Regions from separate parts of the Pradoshia sp. Z5_111 genome, predicted to be linked through region 2. Evidence: riboswitches for the same ligand, from Rfam matches in the RefSeq annotation. Region 2 holds a riboswitch; each other region holds the start of a gene.
What was found. Region 2 has a riboswitch for S-adenosylmethionine ahead of AC4D4A_RS04545 (methionine ABC transporter ATP-binding protein). Riboswitches for the same ligand answer to the same signal wherever they lie in the genome.
Positions count from the first base shown of each region.

Region 1: linked by a shared signal. The riboswitch ahead of metK (methionine adenosyltransferase) and the one ahead of AC4D4A_RS04545 (methionine ABC transporter ATP-binding protein) in region 2 are both predicted to bind S-adenosylmethionine.
Region 3: linked by a shared signal. The riboswitch ahead of AC4D4A_RS06535 (methionine ABC transporter ATP-binding protein) and the one ahead of AC4D4A_RS04545 (methionine ABC transporter ATP-binding protein) in region 2 are both predicted to bind S-adenosylmethionine.

Region 1 covers NZ_JBZCPQ010000006.1:28,597-31,760, reverse strand. Annotated here, with positions in the region: gene metK (methionine adenosyltransferase) at 80-1,279, opposite strand; SAM riboswitch class I at 1,413-1,540, opposite strand; gene pckA (phosphoenolpyruvate carboxykinase (ATP)) at 1,919-3,164, shown strand, end outside.
Region 2 covers NZ_JBZCPQ010000002.1:32,140-35,303, forward strand. Annotated here, with positions in the region: gene AC4D4A_RS04540 (methionine ABC transporter permease) at 1-281, opposite strand, end outside; gene AC4D4A_RS04545 (methionine ABC transporter ATP-binding protein) at 278-1,309, opposite strand; SAM riboswitch class I at 1,423-1,535, opposite strand; gene AC4D4A_RS04550 (O-acetylhomoserine aminocarboxypropyltransferase/cysteine synthase family protein) at 1,631-2,950, opposite strand; SAM riboswitch class I at 3,038-3,146, opposite strand.
Region 3 covers NZ_JBZCPQ010000002.1:468,568-471,731, forward strand. Annotated here, with positions in the region: gene AC4D4A_RS06530 (methionine ABC transporter permease) at 1-493, opposite strand, end outside; gene AC4D4A_RS06535 (methionine ABC transporter ATP-binding protein) at 511-1,530, opposite strand; SAM riboswitch class I at 1,653-1,764, opposite strand; gene AC4D4A_RS06540 (YrzE family protein) at 1,994-3,164, shown strand, end outside.

The DNA of each region.
Region 1 (3,164 bases), on a different contig from region 2:
GTTTCCTAATATTACCATATTTAGACAAAAAAAGAAAGAGGGCTTATCCCTCTTTCTAGAAATGTTTATGCTGTTTATCTTAGATGTTAGCTTCCGTACGCAGTACTTCTACTTTATCCGTTTTCTCCCAAGGAAGATCTAAATCATTGCGTCCAAAATGTCCGTAAGCTGCTGTTTGTTTATAAATCGGACGTCTTAAATCAAGCATTTTTATGATTCCTGCAGGGCGCAGATCAAAGTTAGCACGTACTAATTCAATTAATTTTTCCTCTTCAATTTTACCTGTACCGAACGTATCAATGGATATAGATACTGGCTGAGCTACACCAATCGCGTAAGCCAGCTGAACTTCTGCTTTATCTGCAAGACCTGCTGCTACAATATTTTTAGCTACATATCTGGCTGCATAGGCAGCAGAACGGTCTACCTTTGTAGCATCTTTACCAGAGAATGCTCCACCACCGTGACGTGCATATCCACCATACGTGTCTACGATAATTTTACGGCCAGTCAAGCCTGCATCCCCTTGTGGACCTCCGATAACAAAACGGCCCGTTGGGTTAATAAAATATTTAGTTTGTTCATCAATAAGGTGAGCTGGAACAACCGGTTTTATTACTTGTTCTTTTAAGTCTTTCTTAATTTGCTCCAGTGTTGTATCCGCGTCATGTTGAGTAGAGATTACGATTGTATCAATTCTAACCGGATTTTTGTTTTCATCATATTCCACTGTGACTTGTGTTTTTCCATCAGGACGCAAGTATGGCAGAACATCTTGTTTACGAACTTCAGCCAGCTTTCGAGATAATTGGTGAGCAAGAGAAATAGGAAGAGGCATTAATTCTTCTGTTTCGTTGCAGGCAAAACCGAACATTAGACCCTGATCTCCCGCCCCAATTGCTTCAATCTCTTCATCTGACATCGTGCCTTCTCTTGATTCCAAAGCTTGGTCTACACCTTGGGCGATATCTGCAGATTGTTCATCAATAGAGGTTAAGACAGCGCATGTTTCTGCATCGAAACCATATTTTGCACGAGTATAACCAATCCCTTTGATTGTGTCACGTACAATTTTTGGAATATCCACATACGTAGAAGTAGTGATTTCTCCCGCTACTAAAACTAATCCAGTGGTAACAGATGTTTCGCAGGCTACCCTTGCATTTGGATCCTTTGCTAATATTTCATCCAAAATGGCATCAGAAACCTGATCGCAAATTTTATCCGGATGACCTTCTGTTACAGATTCTGATGTAAACAAATGTCTTTTATTAGACATGTATATTTCCTCCTTCAGTTTCCCTGTTTATGGCTACTCATTATCTTTAATTATCTCCTGATTATACGAAAAAAGACCTTTCCCCTTTATAAAGAAAAGAGGAAAGGTCTGAGTCTCAGAAATCGGCCTTTCACTCTCATCGTTCAAGGCATTATAACCTTGCATCAAGTTAGCACCTTTGCGTGATTTCCATTAAAGGAATCAAACTGCAGGTTGCCCCGGCTTCATAGAGCTCGTCTCTCCACCGAGTCTTGATAAGAGTATCCATATCAAATGTATATAATATCTTATCCATCATTTTCTGTCAATAAATAAGCAGGAATATATTGTTAAGATAGACCTGAAGCTTCATCCTTTCCTAAAAGAAACACATTCCGACCTTAAGATTCGCATTTCTATTATGATATTGATATAATTAATTTACGAATATTCAAATAAATATACATTGTTATTTATCCATAAAGGTTGACTAATATCACTGTTTTTTTCACTATGGAAAATAATAATAATTATTCTTATATACTATATTAATCAATTGTTTTGAAAATTAACACAATTAGTATGGATAAATCAATTAAATGTGTTATACTAATTTCCATATAATATACTTACCAAAATTCTGGAAAAGGATGATACCTTATGAACAGTGTAGGAGTTTCCAATGAATTGAAACAATTACTTACTCATGATAATATTCACATTCAGCTTTCAGTGCCACAACTAGTTGAAAAAGTATTAACCAGAAAAGAGGGCATCCTCACATCTACTGGAGCTATTAAAGCTGAAACAGGTAAATATACCGGCAGATCCCCAAAGGATAAATATATTGTAGAGGAAGCTGCTACTAAAGATAAAATAGCCTGGGGAAGCGTCAATCAAGCAATATCTGAAGATGCATTTTCTAAATTATATGATAAAGTTATCGATTACCTCGAAAAACGAGATGAATTATTTGTATTTAATGGGTTTGCTGGAGCTGCAACAGACTACCGCCTTCCTATACAAGTAATCAATGAATATGCCTGGCACAATTTATTTGTACATCAGTTGTTTATCCGCCCCACTAAAGATGAGCTTGAAAACCATTCGCCTGAGTTTACTATTATCTCAGCACCAGGTTTTAAAGCAAACCCTCTTGTGGACGGTACACACTCTGAGACGTTTATCATCATTTCATTCGAAAAAAAAGTGGTCTTAATTGGAGGCACTGAGTATGCAGGTGAAATGAAAAAATCCATTTTTTCAATCATGAATTACCTGCTGCCTGAGAATAATGTGTTCTCTATGCATTGTTCAGCAAATGTAGGTTTTGAGGGAGATGTAGCTCTTTTCTTTGGCCTATCAGGTACTGGAAAGACTACTTTATCAGCCGATCCAAATCGCCGCCTAATAGGTGATGACGAACATGGCTGGTCTCCTGATGGGGTATTTAACATTGAAGGCGGCTGTTACGCAAAATGCATCAATCTCACAGAGGAAAAAGAGCCTCAAATTTTTAATGCCATTCGCTTTGGTTCTGTACTAGAGAATGTAGTTGTAGACGAAGATACGAGAATTGCTGACTATGATAATGGAATGTTAACTGAAAATACCCGGGCAGCTTACCCAATCGAAGCCATGCAGAATATCGTCACACCAAGTATAGCAGGCCATCCCAATACCATCATCTTCTTAACTGCTGATGCTTTTGGTGTTCTGCCTCCAATCAGCAAGTTAACAAAAGAACAGGCAATGTATCATTTCCTAAGCGGTTATACGAGTAAATTGGCAGGAACTGAACTCGGAATTACTTCACCACAGGCAACGTTTTCTACCTGCTTCGGTTCACCGTTCTTACCATTACATCCAACAAAATATGCTGAGATGCTTGGCAAAAATATTGAGG
Region 2 (3,164 bases):
ACACCGATAATACTTCCTACTAAAGCCTTTGTGAAAGGAATTAACAAGACGATTAAAATAATAAATGGAATGGAACGGAATATGTTAACGAAAGCACCTACGATTCCGTAAATCACTTTGTTTTCCCACATATTCCCCTTTGAGGTCAAGAATAATAGTAGACCCAATATAATTCCAAGGAAAAAAGTTGCGATTAATGAGACACCTGTCATATACAAGGTTTCCCATGTCTTTTCATAAATTCGTTCCCAAACTACATTTGGTAATAATGTTTCCATCATTCTGAAATCACCTCCACACCAATTTCCTGATTGTGGAGATAGTCAATTGCTTTTGCCACTTCAGCAGCATCACCGTCTACATGAATAAATAATGTTCCATAGGACCCGTGCTGAGTCTGCGATATTTTACCCTGCAATATGTTTACATTGATTTTGTAAGAGCGGATAACCTCTGATAAAACAGGGGTTTCAGCTGATTCACCAATAAAGGATAATTGTACAACTTTACCCGTCGGATATTCAGCAAGCAAATGCTCAATCGTCTCTTTCGTTTCTTCTGGCTCAGTCACTTGCTGGACAAATCGTTTAGTAATCGGAGCATTCGGTTTTTTAAATACATCAAGTACTTTTCCGCTCTCCACTACTTTCCCCATCTCCATCACAGCAACGCGATGACAGATTTTACGAATAACATGCATTTCATGAGTAATTAATACGATTGTCAAGCCAAGCCTTTTATTTATATCAACGAGTAAATCCAAAATATCGTCTGTAGTCTGAGGATCAAGTGCTGATGTCGCCTCGTCACAAAGAAGAACCTGCGGATTGTTCGCTAATGCACGCGCTATACCGACTCGCTGTTTCTGACCGCCGCTTAACTGAGACGGATAAGCATTTTCACGGCCATCCAATCCTACCAGACTTACAAGCTCCTTTACTCTCTCTTTACGTACCTTGCTTGGTACCCCTGCAATTTCTAAAGGAAACTCTATATTTTCACTGACTGTCCTTGACCAGAGGAGATTAAAGTGTTGGAAAATCATACTTATTTCCATTCTGGCTTTTCTTAATTCAGCGCCCTTTATAGCAGCCATATCTTTGCCTGCCACCAAGACACTTCCTTCTGTTGGCTTCTCTAAACCGTTCAGCATTCTAATGAGAGTACTTTTTCCCGCACCGCTGTACCCGATAATTCCAAAGATCTCGCCCTTTTCAATAGACAATGAGACTTGATCCACTGCTTTGACAGCTGATGAACGTTTAAATGTTCCTGAGAAGGTCTTCGATACATCACGTAATGTAATCATGAAAAGTTCACCTGCTCTTTCTATCAACCTATAATTAAAGAATAACTTCAGTTAAACAAAAATGCCTTTCTGCGGAGGCAGAAAGGCATGATTAATTTATAACATGTTCCTTTCTCTCATCTCCCAGGATCTATTATCCTGTGTGAATTGGCACCTTTTCAATCATAAATGATTGCCGGTTGCCGGGCTTCAAAGGGCACAATCCCTCCACCGCTCTTGATAAGAGTACATAAACTATTCAATTAATTCTAACTGTCTGCTATCCTATCATGTTAAAGAAAGAACTGTCAACACCAAAGTCTGCATAGCATATTCAATATGTTATTTCACAGCCGCCTCAGCGGAAGCTATACCTGTTGCTTTTTCAATAGCAAGCTCCAATTCTTCAATTAGATCTTCTGCATTTTCAATTCCAACAGACAGTCTGATTAAATCCTCCTGCACACCAGATGCTTTTAATCCCTCTTCACTTAATTGCTGATGAGTCGTGCTTGCCGGATGGATAATTAAGCTCTTTGCATCCCCCACATTGGCCACATGGGACCACAGTTCAACGGAATCAATCAGTTTTTTACCTGCCTCGCGTCCACCCTTTATTCCAAAAACAACGACTGCTCCAGCACCTTTGGGTAAATATTTCTTCGTTTTTTCGTAATCAGGGTGATCTGAATCTCCTGGATACAAGACCCATGATACAGCCGGATGCTGTTTTAAATAATCAACTATTAATCTCGTATTGGCTATATGCTCCTTCATCCTCACATGCAGAGTTTCCAATCCGAGAATAAATTGAAAGGCATTGTACGGGCTTAAGGAAGGACCTAAATCTCTCAACAGCTGAACTCTAGCCTTCACAATAAATGCTGCTGCACCAATTGCTTCACTGTAAATCAGATCATGATAACTTGGATCCGGTTCTGTAAAGCCCGGAAATTTAGATGAATTCCAGTCAAACTTCCCTCCATCGACTATGACCCCACCTAATGTGGTTCCATTTCCAAGCAGCCATTTCGTAGCTGAGTGTACGACGATATCCGCTCCAAACTCAATCGGACGTGATAAATAAGGAGTAGCAAATGTATTATCAATGATTAATGGAATTCCAGCTTCATGAGCAATTTCCGCCACCCGTTCAATATCAAGAACCTGCAGGCTTGGATTTCCAATCGTTTCTCCAAAAATAGCTTTGGTCTTTGAAGTAATCGCTTCTCTAAAATTTTCTGGATCACTTGGATCCACGAACCTTACGTTAATACCATACTTAGGAAGAGTATTGGCAAATAAATTGTAGGTTCCGCCATATAGAGTGGATGCAGAGATAATTTCATCACCTGCTCCCGCAATATTTAGAATGGAGAGTGTTATAGCTGCAGCACCACTTGAAACAGCTAAAGCTCCAATGCCACCTTCTAATTCGGCTATGCGTTCTTCGAATACACTTGAAGTGGGATTATGAATTCTAGTATAAATATAGCCAGATTCAGCTAATCCAAATAAATCCGCAGCATGATCTGTGTCTTTAAATAAATAAGCATTCGTCTGGTAAATCGGCACGCTTCTCGCTCCAGTTACCGAATCCTGCTGCAATCCTCCGTGTATACCTACTGTTTCAAACCGATACTTCTTTTCTTCATTTGCCATTCTACATCTCTCCATTTCATTTTAAGTAGAGAAGTGAGTAAATGAAAAAACCTCTTCATATAAGAAGAGGCAGGCATTTTCCATCTCTCCTTATCTCCCGGATTTATTTGTATCCGCAGGAATTGGCACCGTGTATTATAAAAATACCGGTTGCCGGGCTTCAACGGGCCAGTCCCTCCACCTCTCTTGATAAGAACCAAGTATTAAGTTGTTA
Region 3 (3,164 bases), 440 kb from region 2:
CCCCTGCCATTGCTGAGGCTCCAACCAGTCCAATAGTCGCTGTTGTAAAGGTTAAAACAAGAGAGCTAAGCCCCTCGGGTATTAAAAACCGAAAAATAATCTGCCATTCAGTCGCGCCCATTGACTGAGCTGCTTCAATAATTCCCTTATCAACTTCCAATAATGAATTTTCAACCAATCTGGCAATATAAGGACCTGCATAAAATACAAGCGGTACAATGGCGGCATTCGTTCCAATCGCCGAACCAACAACCAATCGTGTAAATGGAATCAAAGCCACCAATAAAATAATGAAGGGAACCGAGCGTAAAATATTAATGATTGGGTTCAATATATTAAACACCCACTTATTCTCCAGAATGTGACCCTTTCTCGTTATGACGAGTAAAATCCCTAAAGGCAATCCAATCACGGCCGCGAATAGTAAGGAGAAGAAAACCATATAGAGTGTGTCACTGAATCCAATCAGTAACTGTTCAAGTGTAATTTCCATTCCTAAAAACTGTTCATTCATGATAGCTTAACCTCCTGCAAGAGCACATCCTCACTCTCTATGTATTGGATCGCCTTCTTTATTTCTTCTGTTTCACCGATGACCTCAACGATTAAATTCCCAAAAGGGGTTTCCTGTATTTCAGAAATATTGGCAGAAAGAACACTTAAATGGACATCAAAACTTTTCGCCACTGTTGAAAGTAGATGCTTGCCAGACGAAGATCCCAAAAAATTAAGTTTCCAAACTGCTGGTTTATTCTCCTTTAAGGATTTCAAAAAGCTCTGCGGAATCTCGTCGTGAATGACTGTTCTAACAAACCGCTTGGCAACCTCAGTGGTTGGCTTGGAAAAAATATCAAGAACAGGACCCTGCTCAACAACCCTCCCATTTTCCATGACAGCGACCTTATTGCATATCTCTTTAATCACCGAGATTTCATGTGTAATAAGCAAAATTGTTATATTGTATTCTCGGTTTATTTTTTTCAATAGCTCTAAAACATCCCTTGTCGTCTGCGGATCCAATGCCGATGTAGCTTCGTCACATAGCAGGATAGATGGATTCGTGGCCAGAGCTCTCGCAATTCCAACCCTCTGCTTCTGTCCCCCTGACAATTCATCCGGGTAACTTCGACCCTTAGCTGATAACCCCACGAACTCCAGTAATTCTCGAACTCTATTTTGAATCGTTTCTTTACGAACGCCGGATAGTATCAATGGAATCGCTACATTATCAAATACCGTCTTAGATTGAAGTAAATTGAAATGTTGAAAGATCATCCCGATTTTCTTTTTCTCTGCCCTTAATTCCTTTGCTTTGAGACTGGCAAACGATTTACCATTCACAAGGACCTCCCCCTCAGTAGGCCGTTCAAGCATATTAACTAAACGCAAAAGTGTACTTTTCCCGGCCCCGCTGTATCCTACCACTCCAAAAATATCCCCTTTTTCAACCGTTAAATGAATGCCTCTCAGAGCATCTACGCTTTGACCATTTGCTTGATATGACTTTTTTATGTTTCGAAACTCAATCATGTTCTCTCCTCCAGGCCTAAAAAATTCGAAATGCAAAAAGCCCCTTCTGTCATTAGACAGAAGAGGCTTTGTATGAACATATACATAAAAAGACAAGTAGAAATATGTTCGCTTAAAGCTTCCTCTTATCTCTCAAACAGATGTTTGTTGGAATTAGCACAGTATTTTTACCATAGTAAAAATCCGCTGCCGAAGTATCATAGGGCCAAATCCCTCCACTTCTCTCGATAAGAATCGCTTGCTATTCAATTAAATTTGATGTTTCCAACTATATCCTATCTTGTTTAGCAATGTCAATAATAATTTATAATATTTAAAATATTTTTGATTTATAATAAAGAATACCCTAAATCAAGTTACAGCAACTAAAATTCATGAATATTTCCAATTCATGAATCATTGTGGTCAGTTATTCGTATAGGATATTAAGGGAAATTATGAAAAAAATAAGGAGGGGTACTTTATGGGAAATATCTTCATCTATTCCATTATCATTGGGGTTATATCGGCACTTATTCTTGTGCCATTCAAAAATAATGAAAAATTACGTATCCACATGAAGGGGAAAACTAGGCTACTTGTTTTTGTCAGTTTAGCTGCATTAATCACAATTGGAGCATTTTTATTTTATTACTTCACCCTTTTGGATCAAACTATCTCCTCTCTTTGGATTTACGTCATCATACTAACTCTATTGGGTTCAATGATTGCTACGGGTATGGAGAGAACTATTAAAGGTATTTTATTTGCAGGTAGTTTGCTTGTCGGCCTCTATTTTTTAACAGCATTTCTGTTTAATGCTGATGAAAAGTATACAATAGCCAAAATGGACGTCAAAGAAGAAATACAAACATTTGATGAAAATAAAAAGCCGGCCAGCGTGCCTCCTCAATACGCCCGCAATAAAATGAAAAAAGCATTTGGCCAGGTACCAAATACGAGCTACTACGAATTAGGAAATTTGCAAATCCAAAAAGTAAATGGTGAGTATGTTTATATTGCTCCAGTCGAATTTTCAGGATTCTTCAAATGGCTGAAAGGGAAAGAAACTCCTGGATACTTTATATTAAGTGCCACAGATTCATCAGCCAACCCTAAATTTATTGAGGCAGAAATGATCTACACTCCTTCTGCATTCTTCAATAAAGAAACAGAGCGCCGTATTCGTCTACAGTACCCATCCTACATATTCTATGGGGATTCACAGCTTGAAGTAGATGATAATGGCACACCATTTTATATTCGTTCTTATGGTGATTTTGTCTCTGCCAGAAATGGCTTCCAGGTAAAAGGTGTTGTAGTGATGGATGCCAAAACTGGGAAGTCCAACTCTTATACCCTTTCTGAAGCGCCTGAATTTATTGATGGTTCGGTTGCACCAGAGGTCGTCAGTACACAAAACAGCTACTTTGGAAATTATATTCATGGATATTGGAATAGCCTGTTTGGAAAATCAGATGTTAAACTGCCTTCTGATGAGGGTACCGAGGCGAATGTAAGTCCGATCTTTGATGAAAATGGAGATATGTATTATTTCACTGATTTCACGAGTCCTAAAGAGGGCGTCGATTCTATGCTCGGCTATGCGCTCACAAATTCCAGGACGGGTAAAGCTGTCTATTATACAGGTAATA